2 regions of the Mycoplana ramosa genome follow, and region 1 is predicted to be linked to the other one. Evidence: predicted binding sites of a transcription regulator. Region 1 holds the regulator's gene; the other holds the start of a gene.
What was found. The regulator LexA, encoded in region 1, represses DNA repair genes until DNA is damaged. The targets are predictions, from matches to a motif close to TGTTCNNNNTGTGTTCNG.
Positions count from the first base shown of each region.

Region 2: JNC62_RS05450 (helicase-related protein) is a predicted target of LexA. The motif match lies at 1,568-1,585, and genes of this name have one in related genera.

Region 1 is NZ_JBHEEW010000006.1:123,569-128,288, reverse strand. Features, by position in the region: gene JNC62_RS09480 (hypothetical protein) at 1-149, opposite strand, end outside; gene JNC62_RS09475 (ABC transporter) at 308-436, opposite strand; gene JNC62_RS09470 (L,D-transpeptidase) at 840-1,424, opposite strand; gene JNC62_RS09465 (SDR family NAD(P)-dependent oxidoreductase) at 1,629-2,387, shown strand; gene JNC62_RS09460 (YMGG-like glycine zipper-containing protein) at 2,591-2,848, shown strand; gene lexA (transcriptional repressor LexA) at 3,061-3,777, shown strand; gene JNC62_RS09450 (ComEC/Rec2 family competence protein) at 3,758-4,720, opposite strand, start outside.
Region 2 is NZ_JBHEEW010000003.1:217,188-221,907, reverse strand. Features, by position in the region: gene JNC62_RS05450 (helicase-related protein) at 1-1,372, opposite strand, end outside; gene JNC62_RS05445 (class I SAM-dependent methyltransferase) at 1,786-2,433, opposite strand; gene JNC62_RS05440 (EVE domain-containing protein) at 2,441-2,872, opposite strand; gene JNC62_RS05435 (YciI-like protein) at 2,878-3,171, opposite strand; gene JNC62_RS05430 (NAD(P)H-dependent glycerol-3-phosphate dehydrogenase) at 3,185-4,177, opposite strand; gene tsaD (tRNA (adenosine(37)-N6)-threonylcarbamoyltransferase complex transferase subunit TsaD) at 4,174-4,720, opposite strand, start outside.

The DNA of each region.
Region 1 (4,720 bases):
CTGCGCTGCGTCACCCCATCTGCAGCACCGGTATAGCCGCGATAGTCAGACACGTAGCGCGGCTGGGGGGGCTTGTCCTCGGACTGGCAGGACGCAAGTCCAAGCGCAAGGGCGACTATAAGCGATGCATGGCTCTTTCCCAGCGTCATAGAACACGCTCCATTTACCGGTGCCGCGGTCAGGGTAGCCCAATTTTGGCTGGAAAGCACCCTCGCCTGCTATCGGCAACAGCCGCTGGATTCACTGCTGGAGAGAGCGCGCAGAAAGGGGAAGTGCCACCAGGCACTTCCCCTTTTTAAGCTGGTTGTCACTTATATACGGGTGCCGGCTGCTCGACTGGTGGCGGGGCTTTGCCCTTGCCTTTGCCGACTGTGCCGCAGGCACTCAGACTGACTACGGAAAGTACTGCTACTGTCACGATCAGAAGTCTGCTCATCAACATGTCCTTTCCTTGGAACGGAATAGGTTTTCGAAGGCAACGCTACTACTAATAACCGCAAAAGCAACAAAGGCATAGTGCGGAAGCGACACAAAGTTAATCACTGCAAAGAGCTGGCAAGATCAGATTTATCAACGAATTGTTTCAAGCCGTGATCGTCGATTATCCTGCGCGCGCTTGCAGGGTACGATGCCGCTTCCAGCGACGGCTCTTGGCGAAAGGACCGTCGCTTCCGGTTGTTCAGTAGACCGTGTCCTCAATGAACAAGGGCCTCGTATGTGCATGCTTGACGGCGGCCATTCGAAATAACCGCCGCGCAAAACTGGCGGAAGGTTTGATTTTTATAGCCGCAAAGGCAGGAAACACATGGACCTTTGGCCAAATCCTCCCGGATGTATTGTCAAATGACCTTCACGCGCGTTCCCACGGGTGCGCGGCTGTAGAGATCGATGATGTCCTCGTTCGTCAAGCGCACGCATCCATTTGAGACCGCATGCCCGATCGACCACGGTTCATTCGTCCCATGCAGCCGGTACATGGTGTCCTGATTGCCCTGGTAGAGATAGAGCGCGGCCGCCCCAAGCGGGTTATGCGGACCGCCCTCCACGCCGCCCGCATACTGCGCCAGCCGCGGTTTACGCCGAATCATGTCGTCCGTCGGCCTCCACGAGGGCCATTCCGCCTTGCGGCCGACGGTCGCCTCTCCCCTGAATGTCAGCCCCTCCTCGCCCACGGCGACCCCATAACGTATCGCCTGCCCACCGCCCTCGACGAGGTAGAGATAACGTTCCGAGGTGTTGACGACGATCGTTCCGGGCGGCTCGTTGCCCTCATACGCGACCTGACGACGGCGGTATTGGGAGGCAACGCGATAGGTCGACATGGAGGGGTATCCCGTCGATCCGAAGGTCGAACTGCATCCAGAGGCCAGCAGGCCCAGCCCCAGGAACACCAATCCCCGACGCGTCATGAAGTTCCTGTCCATTTGCACCTGCTAGCGATCAGACGAACCCCTGCTTTTTTATGGATACCATTGCGGCGCGCTTCGGCCAAGTCTCTCCCTTTGATTGAAGCCAGGGAGAAAAAGAGTGCCGGCCAACCATGCCGGTTCTGCTTCCGATGAATCCCCTTGCGTCGAAGGGCGGCCTCTGCTCGACTGGCCATGGCAGTCAAACAGGGATGGGACGCGATGGCGTTTGCCTTAGATGGAAAAGTCGCGATCGTGACGGGTGCTGGCTCGGGAATCGGTGCCGCCATATCGCGGCGCCTGGCCGCCGGCGGCGCCGAGGTTGTCCTCGCCGACGTCGACCATGACGCCGCGCAGGGCGTTGCCGCCGAGATCCGTCGGGCGCATGGAGACAAGGCCCATGCGGTCGCGGTGGACGTCACCGACGCCGAAGCGGTCGGGATGCTGGTCGAAACCACGGTGGAAAGATGCGGCGGCTTGCATCTGGCGGTGAACAATGCCGGTATTCACGGACCGCGGCTTCCCAGTGGGGATTATCCCATCGACGATTGGCAGAAGGTGATGGACGTCAATCTGAACGGGGTCTTCTACGGCATGAAGCATCAGATTTCCGCCATGATGGCGTCGGGCGGTGGCGCGATCGTCAACGTTTCCTCCGTGCTCGGTTGCGTCGGTCTGCCCTTTACTGTGGCCTATACGGCGGCAAAGCACGGTGTCACGGGACTGACCAAGGTCGCGGCGATCGAATATGCCAAGTTCGGGATCCGCATCAACGCCGTCGGTCCCGGCTGGATCGATACCCCGCTCCTGGCGGAGCATCCGCAACTGGCGAGCAGCCGTCGGATGGAGTCGCTGCAGCCGATGGGGCGACGGGGACGACCGGAAGAAGTCGCAGCACTCGTCTGTTTCCTGCTCTCGGACGAGGCGAGCTTCATCACGGGCAGCTACCATCTCGTGGATGGTGCCTATAGCGCGCACTAGCGTGTCACCCGATCTGACCGATCCCCGACCGCCTTGAAGGCGCTACCGGCATGATCGTATCTGTCCGATCGCAACATTCGCCCGAACGCGCATGCGCCACGACCGGTTGTACCTGGACGAAAAACCGGATTACACTTGACGGCTGGTTGGGGTGGACAAGATATCGACAGGCAAGAAAATCAACGAGACAGGAAGGAATGGAGATGACCAAGATTTCCCTAATACTCGTTCTGGCCGGGCTCGCAGCGGTCGGCTGCACGCCAACCGAGAGGGGGGCCGGCATCGGCGCAGCCACCGGTGCAGTGATCGGCGGCGCCATCACCAATGACGTTCGGGGCGCAGCCGTCGGGGCCGCGATCGGCGGCGTTTCCGGCGCCGTCATCGGCAACGTGGCCGGACAGCCCGGTCGGTGTTACTACCGCGATCGCTACGGGCGTCGCTACATCGCCGCCTGCCCCTAATCGGCGCGCAAACCGTGTCGCAGTTGAACCGGGAAGAAGGCCCCTCGTCCCCGATAGGGCCTTTTTCCCGACCATGGAAGCTGCCGCCGGCCTCGCGGCCGACAGTCTCACACGAGCCGCTGTACCTTTGATTGAAATTTGCCCCTTGCGGAACACATGTGGAACAGATAGTGTCCGTTCTGGATTTGTTTCACGATTCTGGGTGACGAGCCATGCTGACCCGCAAACAACAGGAACTGCTGCTGTTCATCCACGAGCGGATGAAGGAGACCGGCATTCCGCCGTCATTCGATGAGATGAAGGATGCCCTCGACCTCGCCTCGAAATCGGGCATTCACCGGCTGATTACCGCGCTCGAGGAGCGCGGCTTCATCCGTCGGTTGCCCAATCGGGCACGCGCACTCGAGGTGATCAAGCTGCCCGAAGCCTATTCGCCCAGCCTGAAGGCGCGGCGCGGTTTTTCGCCATCGGTGATCGAAGGAAGCCTTGGCAAGCCAATGCCAGCGCCCTCCCCGGCCAGGCCGGCCGCCGCCGTGGCGGATGGGTCGGTTTCGGTTCCGGTCATGGGGCGCATCGCCGCCGGCGTGCCGATCTCGGCAATCCAGAACAACACCCATGACATCTCCGTTCCAATGGAGATGCTCGGTGCTGGTGAGCACTATGCGCTGGAAGTCAAGGGCGACTCGATGATCGAGGCCGGGATCCTGGATGGAGATACCGTCATCATCCGCAACACGAACTCCGCCAACCCGGGAGAGATCGTCGTGGCCCTCGTCGACGACGAGGAGGCGACACTGAAGCGCTTCCGCCGCAAGGGCGCCTCCATTGCTTTGGAAGCCGCCAATCCCGCCTACGAGACCCGCATCTTCGGCCCCGACCGAGTGAAAATTCAGGGCAAGCTCGTCGGCCTCATTCGCCGTTATCACTGACTGCATTTTCTGAATCGAAGAAGGTGTTCGTCCGCCAGTCGTACAGGCGGTGTCGGCTCCAGGGGCGGTGATGCGTCGTGACGGCGTTGCGAACGCTGTAGCGTAATCGGCCGGTCCAATCGGCAGGCCGATCGGCAGGCCGCGGTGTTATCTCGAGGGCCCCGGTGCGACGCAGGCTGCGTGCCGAAACGAGTTTCGCGCCGGAACGGCAGGTTTCCATCCGAATGTAGCGTGATATGACCACGAGATCGGCACGGTCGCAGGCGGCCCCGAGAAGGGCCGGATCCTCGAGCACGAGGACACGCCAACCGGACGGCGCGGTGCCGGCACACCACTCCTTGCGGCGGCAAACGAACCGCTTGTCGTTGGCGGCTACGGCGAACGCAGAATCCATGTCGTCCCGTGCCCGCGCGATCGCAACAGGATCAGGCGCCACCTCCCTATCCATGCCTCGGCGCTGCCGTCCTTGCGGACGGACTTTCGGCACTGCCAGGCCAACCAGGCCCTCCGAGCGATGGGTGCCCGCGCCACTTCCAGTCGCCGTCCGCCATTGCGCGGCATCGCCATCGGTGAGGAACATTGGCGATCGATGGGTACCAAGGCGAAGGGCACGACGCCATTGATCGTAGATGAAATCGGGCGGCCGCGACCGGTTCGTGGCGGCTTCTCCGGGCATGACGAGCGCCACGAGCCGGCCGTCCTTCGACACGAGAACCTCGGGCGGCACATCCGAGGGGCGGACGGCGACGACAGCCACGCCGAAGACGAGTGGTAAGAGACCGATGGTTGCGAAACGGGTGCGAAACAGGCAGACCAGCCCGCCTCCAGCCGCGACAAGCGTGAAAGCCAGCGGCGGCAATCGGCCGGTGACCACCTCTCCGCCCCAGCCGGCAACCCAATTGGCCATCGCGATGATCCAGTCGACGCCCCGTCCCATGATCGC
Region 2 (4,720 bases), on a different contig from region 1:
CGTCGGACAATCGGTCCTCGATTTCCCGCGTCTTTTCCTGCCAGTGTGTCGGATCGGCCAGCCAATTCGGGCGATTCGACACATAGGTCCACGTCCTTATCTGGGCAATTCGTGCCGAAAGCGTGTCAATCTCGCCATCGGTCCGATCCGCGCGCCTCACCTGTTCGGCCAGAAAGTCCTCGTTCACCGTACCCCGCCGAACCAGATCGGCATAGAGGGTAGAGATGAGATCGGCGTGTTGCGCCGGCGTAATGCGCCGATAGTCCGGCAGCGCGCAGGCTTCCCAGAGCTTTTCCACACGTTCGGCCGTCGTCGCCATGTCCCTGATGTCGGGATAGCGCGCCAGATGCTCGAGCGCCTGCTGGTCGACGGCCGGCAAGGCGCGAACCAGGCCGGAAACCGAAGGTGGCGCATCGAGACTTGCCTTCAGGCTTGCAATCGAGGTGAAGTCCAGCCGCTTTGACCGCCACTGCAGGACCCGCACCGGCTCGAACTCGTGCGCCTCGATCCGCTCGACGAGTTCGGGATCGAACGGATCGACCCGCCCGGTCACGCCGAAGGTTCCGTCCCGCACGTGGCGGCCGGCACGGCCGGCAATCTGACCCATCTCGGCCGGATTGAGGTTGCGATACTGATATCCGTCGAATTTCCGGTCCTGCGCGAAGGCGACGTGATCGACGTCGAGGTTGAGGCCCATGCCGATCGCATCGGTGGCGACGAGGTACTCGACGTCACCTTCCTGGTAGAGCCCCACCTGGGCGTTGCGGGTGCGCGGCGACAGCGCCCCCAGAACGACGGCGGCGCCACCGCGCTGGCGCCGGATCAGTTCGGCGATGGCATAGACTTCATCGGCCGAGAAGGCAACGATCGCGGAGCGCTGCGGCAGGCGCGTGATCTTCTTCGAACCGGCATAGAAAAGCTGCGACAGGCGCGGCCGCTCGACCACGGTGATACCGGGGAGCAAATGCTCGAGGATCGGCTTCATCGTGGCCGCGCCAAGGAGCAACGTCTCGTCGCGGCCGCGCAGGTGCAGAATACGGTCCGTGAAGATATGGCCGCGCTCGAGGTCGCCGGCAAGCTGGACCTCGTCGATCGCCACGAACGACGCGCGCGTCTCCCGCGGCATGGCCTCCACCGTGCAGACCGAATAGCGCGCCATGTGCGGCGTGATCTTCTCTTCACCGGTGACGAGCGCGACATTGTGATGCCCGACCTTCTCCACCAGCCGGGTATAGACCTCGCGCGCCAGCAGCCTGAGCGGCAGGCCGATCACACCCGTCTCGTGCGCCACCATGCGTTCGATTGCGTAATGGGTCTTGCCGGTATTGGTCGGACCCAGCACCGCGGTGACACCGCGGCCGCTCATTATCATCGGTGCAGCAGACAAGGCATGCCTCGGAGAGTATCAATCATCCGGCGCCGGTTGCGTTCCGCGCGCCGGCAACACAAATGCCCATCGCAATGCGCAATAGCAAGAGCACTGAACGAATCGAACGGAGTTTCTCCGGGTTCTGGCGGGGTTGGCGATCCCGCAAAGCCTGATCTATCAGACCGTTGGCGGCCGAATCGGAACACGCTGCGAACGAATCGGAGACGAAACGAAGACTTCTTCCGATTCAGGTTTTGTTCCCTACAAAATGTTGAGCTTCATGCGAGTTCGCGCACCAGATGCTGAATCTGCCCCGCTACCAGGCCGAGTCGGCTGTGGCGGCACACAACCTGGCCCGAAAACGCTGTAAAGCCCTTTTTTGACAAGCACCAAAGAATCTTCGTCGAATGCCGGACCTAAGGCAGGAAGCGCCAGACCGTCGTCCGCTTGACCTCGCTATCCTCGAGCGCGCGGGTGACGGCAACCTCGTAGCTCGCGAGCGGCGCCATCCGCTCGCGAGGGCAATAGGATCGGCCCGGATCGCCAACGAGAACGGTGGCCCCGCGCGCGGAAAGCTCCGAAAACCACGGGATCAGCGCCGCCGCGAAGGTCTTATCGTAGAAGACATCGCCGGCCAGTACCACGTCCCAGCCCGTATCCTGCCCGACCATGTCGTCGGCGCAATGCGCCACGTCGACGCCGTTGAGCCCCGCGTTCAGCCGGATCGCCGTCTCGCTCCAAGGATCAATGTCGGCGGCCAGCACCTGCGCCGCGCCGGCCAGCCTGGCGGCAATCGCGACAAGCCCCGAGCCGCTGGCAAAATCGAGCACGTTACGGCCACGGACGGTCTCCGGATGGTCGAGCACGTAGCGGGCAAGTCCCTGCCCGCCCGCCCAGGCAAAGGCCCAGAACGGCGGCGGCAAGCCGATCTCCTCCAGTTCCTCCTCGGTCTTCAGCCAAAGAACGTGCGCTTCCGACGCCAGCCGCAGCCGGATCTCCGGCACGTGCGGCGGCGCGAGCGTCGACGTGTTGTCGAGGATGAAGCGTTCGGGATCGGTCTTCACGGCCGGATCAGCGCGGCGGGTTGTCGAGCCCGCCCATGCGGCAGACCTCGAGCCACTCCTCTTCAGTCACCGGCTGGACGGAGAGGCGCATGGAGGTGACGAGCGACATGTTTTCAAGCTTCGGGTTCGCCTTGATCTCCTTCAGCGACACCGGTCGCGGCATGTCGCAGACGGCACGAATGTCGACGCAGTCCCAGCGCGGATCGTCACCTGCGGTCGAATCAGGATGGGAAAGCGCACAGACTTCCGTGATGCCGACGATCTCCAGCCCCTCGTTGGAGTGGTAGAAGAAGCCCTTGTCGCCGATCTTCATCGCCCGCATGTTGTTGCGTGCCTGATAGTTTCGCACACCGTTCCACTCGGTACCCTGCTCGCCCGCGTCCTTCTGCATGGCCCAGGACCACTTGAAAGGTTCGGACTTGTAAAGCCAGAAAGCCATCCGCCTTATGCCTCCGGACTGTTGAAGACCCAGTTCCAGGCCTTCACCTCGACGCTGGCGAACAGCCCGGCCTTTGCATAGGGGTCCGCCTCGGCGAGCGCCCGTGCCGCTTCGATCGTCTCCGCCTTGACGACGACCAGGCTGCCGTTCGGTTTGCCGTCATCGCCGAGGAAAGGGCCGGCGAAGGCAAGCTTTCCTTCGTCGTTCAGCCCGTTGAGATAGGCCAGGTGCTCGGGACGGGTGTCGAGCCGTACCTGCAGGGCGCCCGGCTTGTCCGTGCACAAAAAGGCGAAATGCATATCGTCTCCTTCCTCAAAATTCCCGGGTGATGGGGCGGGTCATCAAGGCGCTGATGGCCGTCGTCAGATCGAGCTTGCCGTCGACGATCGCCGCGACCGCGTCGGTGATCGGCATGTCGACGCCCAGTTCGGCCGCTACCTTCGACGCGACGCCCGCTGCAAACGCCCCTTCGACAAGCTCTCCCGGCCATCCGTGCGCATTGCCCTGCTTTCCGAGCGCAATGCCGAAGCGCAGGTTTCGCGACTGATGGCTGGTTCCGGTCAGCACGAGATCGCCGAGCCCCGAAAGGCCGCTCACTGTCGAGGCGTCGCCGCCATGGGCCGCCACGAAGCGCGACATTTCGGCAAGTCCGCGTGAAATCAGCGCTGCCCGCGCCGAGTCTCCGAGGCCGGCCCCCTCGACCACGCCGCAGGCGATCGCCAGCACGTTCTTCAGCGCCCCGCCGAGTTGCACGCCTATGCGATCCGCTGACGGATAAAGACGGAAGGTCGGGCCCGACAGGGCGCGCGCCAGATCTGCCGCCTGCTCCAGCGTCTGCGCCGCGATAACCATCGCGGTCGGCAGCCCACGGGCGATGTCGGCGGCAAAGCCGGGGCCGGAAAGGACCGCGATGTTCTGGCGAGGAAGCTCTTCCTCCAGCACATCCGTCAGAAGGCGGCCGCTCGCCTTTTCCATGCCCTTGGCGCAGACGATGACCGTTGCCCCATCCATCAGATGGGGCGCGAGTTCACGGGCGGCCTCACGCTGCGCCTGCGAGGGCATCGCAAACAGCACGATCGGCGCGTGCCTGAGGATATCGCGATCCGTGGTCGCCTCAAGCGCCGCCGAAAGAACGATGCCCGGCAGGGCCACATCGTTGCGATGGTGGGTCGTGATATCGAGCACGGTCTCGTCGCGCCGGGCGAGCAGCGTGACCCGGCTTTCGCCGGTTTCGGCGACGACGGTGGCCAGCGCCGTACCGAACGCACCGGCCCCGACAACGACGACATGCGGACGTGGGTTCATGCCTTGGCTCCCCGCTTGCCCGATCCCAGCATTGCGGCGGCAGCCGCATCCAGCGGCCACCGCGACCGCGGGGCCACCGACAAGTCGTCCGGCGCAAGGCCGGCAGCCATGCGCTCCAATGCGGCCCAGGCGATCATGGCCGCATTGTCGGTACACAGCGCCAGCGGCGGCGCGACGAAGCGGAAATGGTTGCGATCGCAGAGATCCTTGAGCGTCGCGCGAAGAACCTTGTTCGCCGCCACTCCGCCAGCAACGACAAGGGCGGGGAAAGCGACGGATGGAAACTCTTGCCGGAACCGCGCAAGACCACGGCCGATCCGGTCCTTCAACGTGCGCGCGACCGCCTTCTGGAACGACGCGCAGATGTCGGCGATGTCCTGATCCGTCACCGGCTCGATCGATTGGGCAGCCTGGCGGACCGCCGTCTTCAGGCCGGAGAAGGAAAGATCGAGCCGCTTTTCGCCGACAAGCGGGCGTGGGAAGACGAAGCGATCCGGATTGCCCGTTTCAGCCGCCTTTTCCACCGCGGGGCCGCCGGGATAG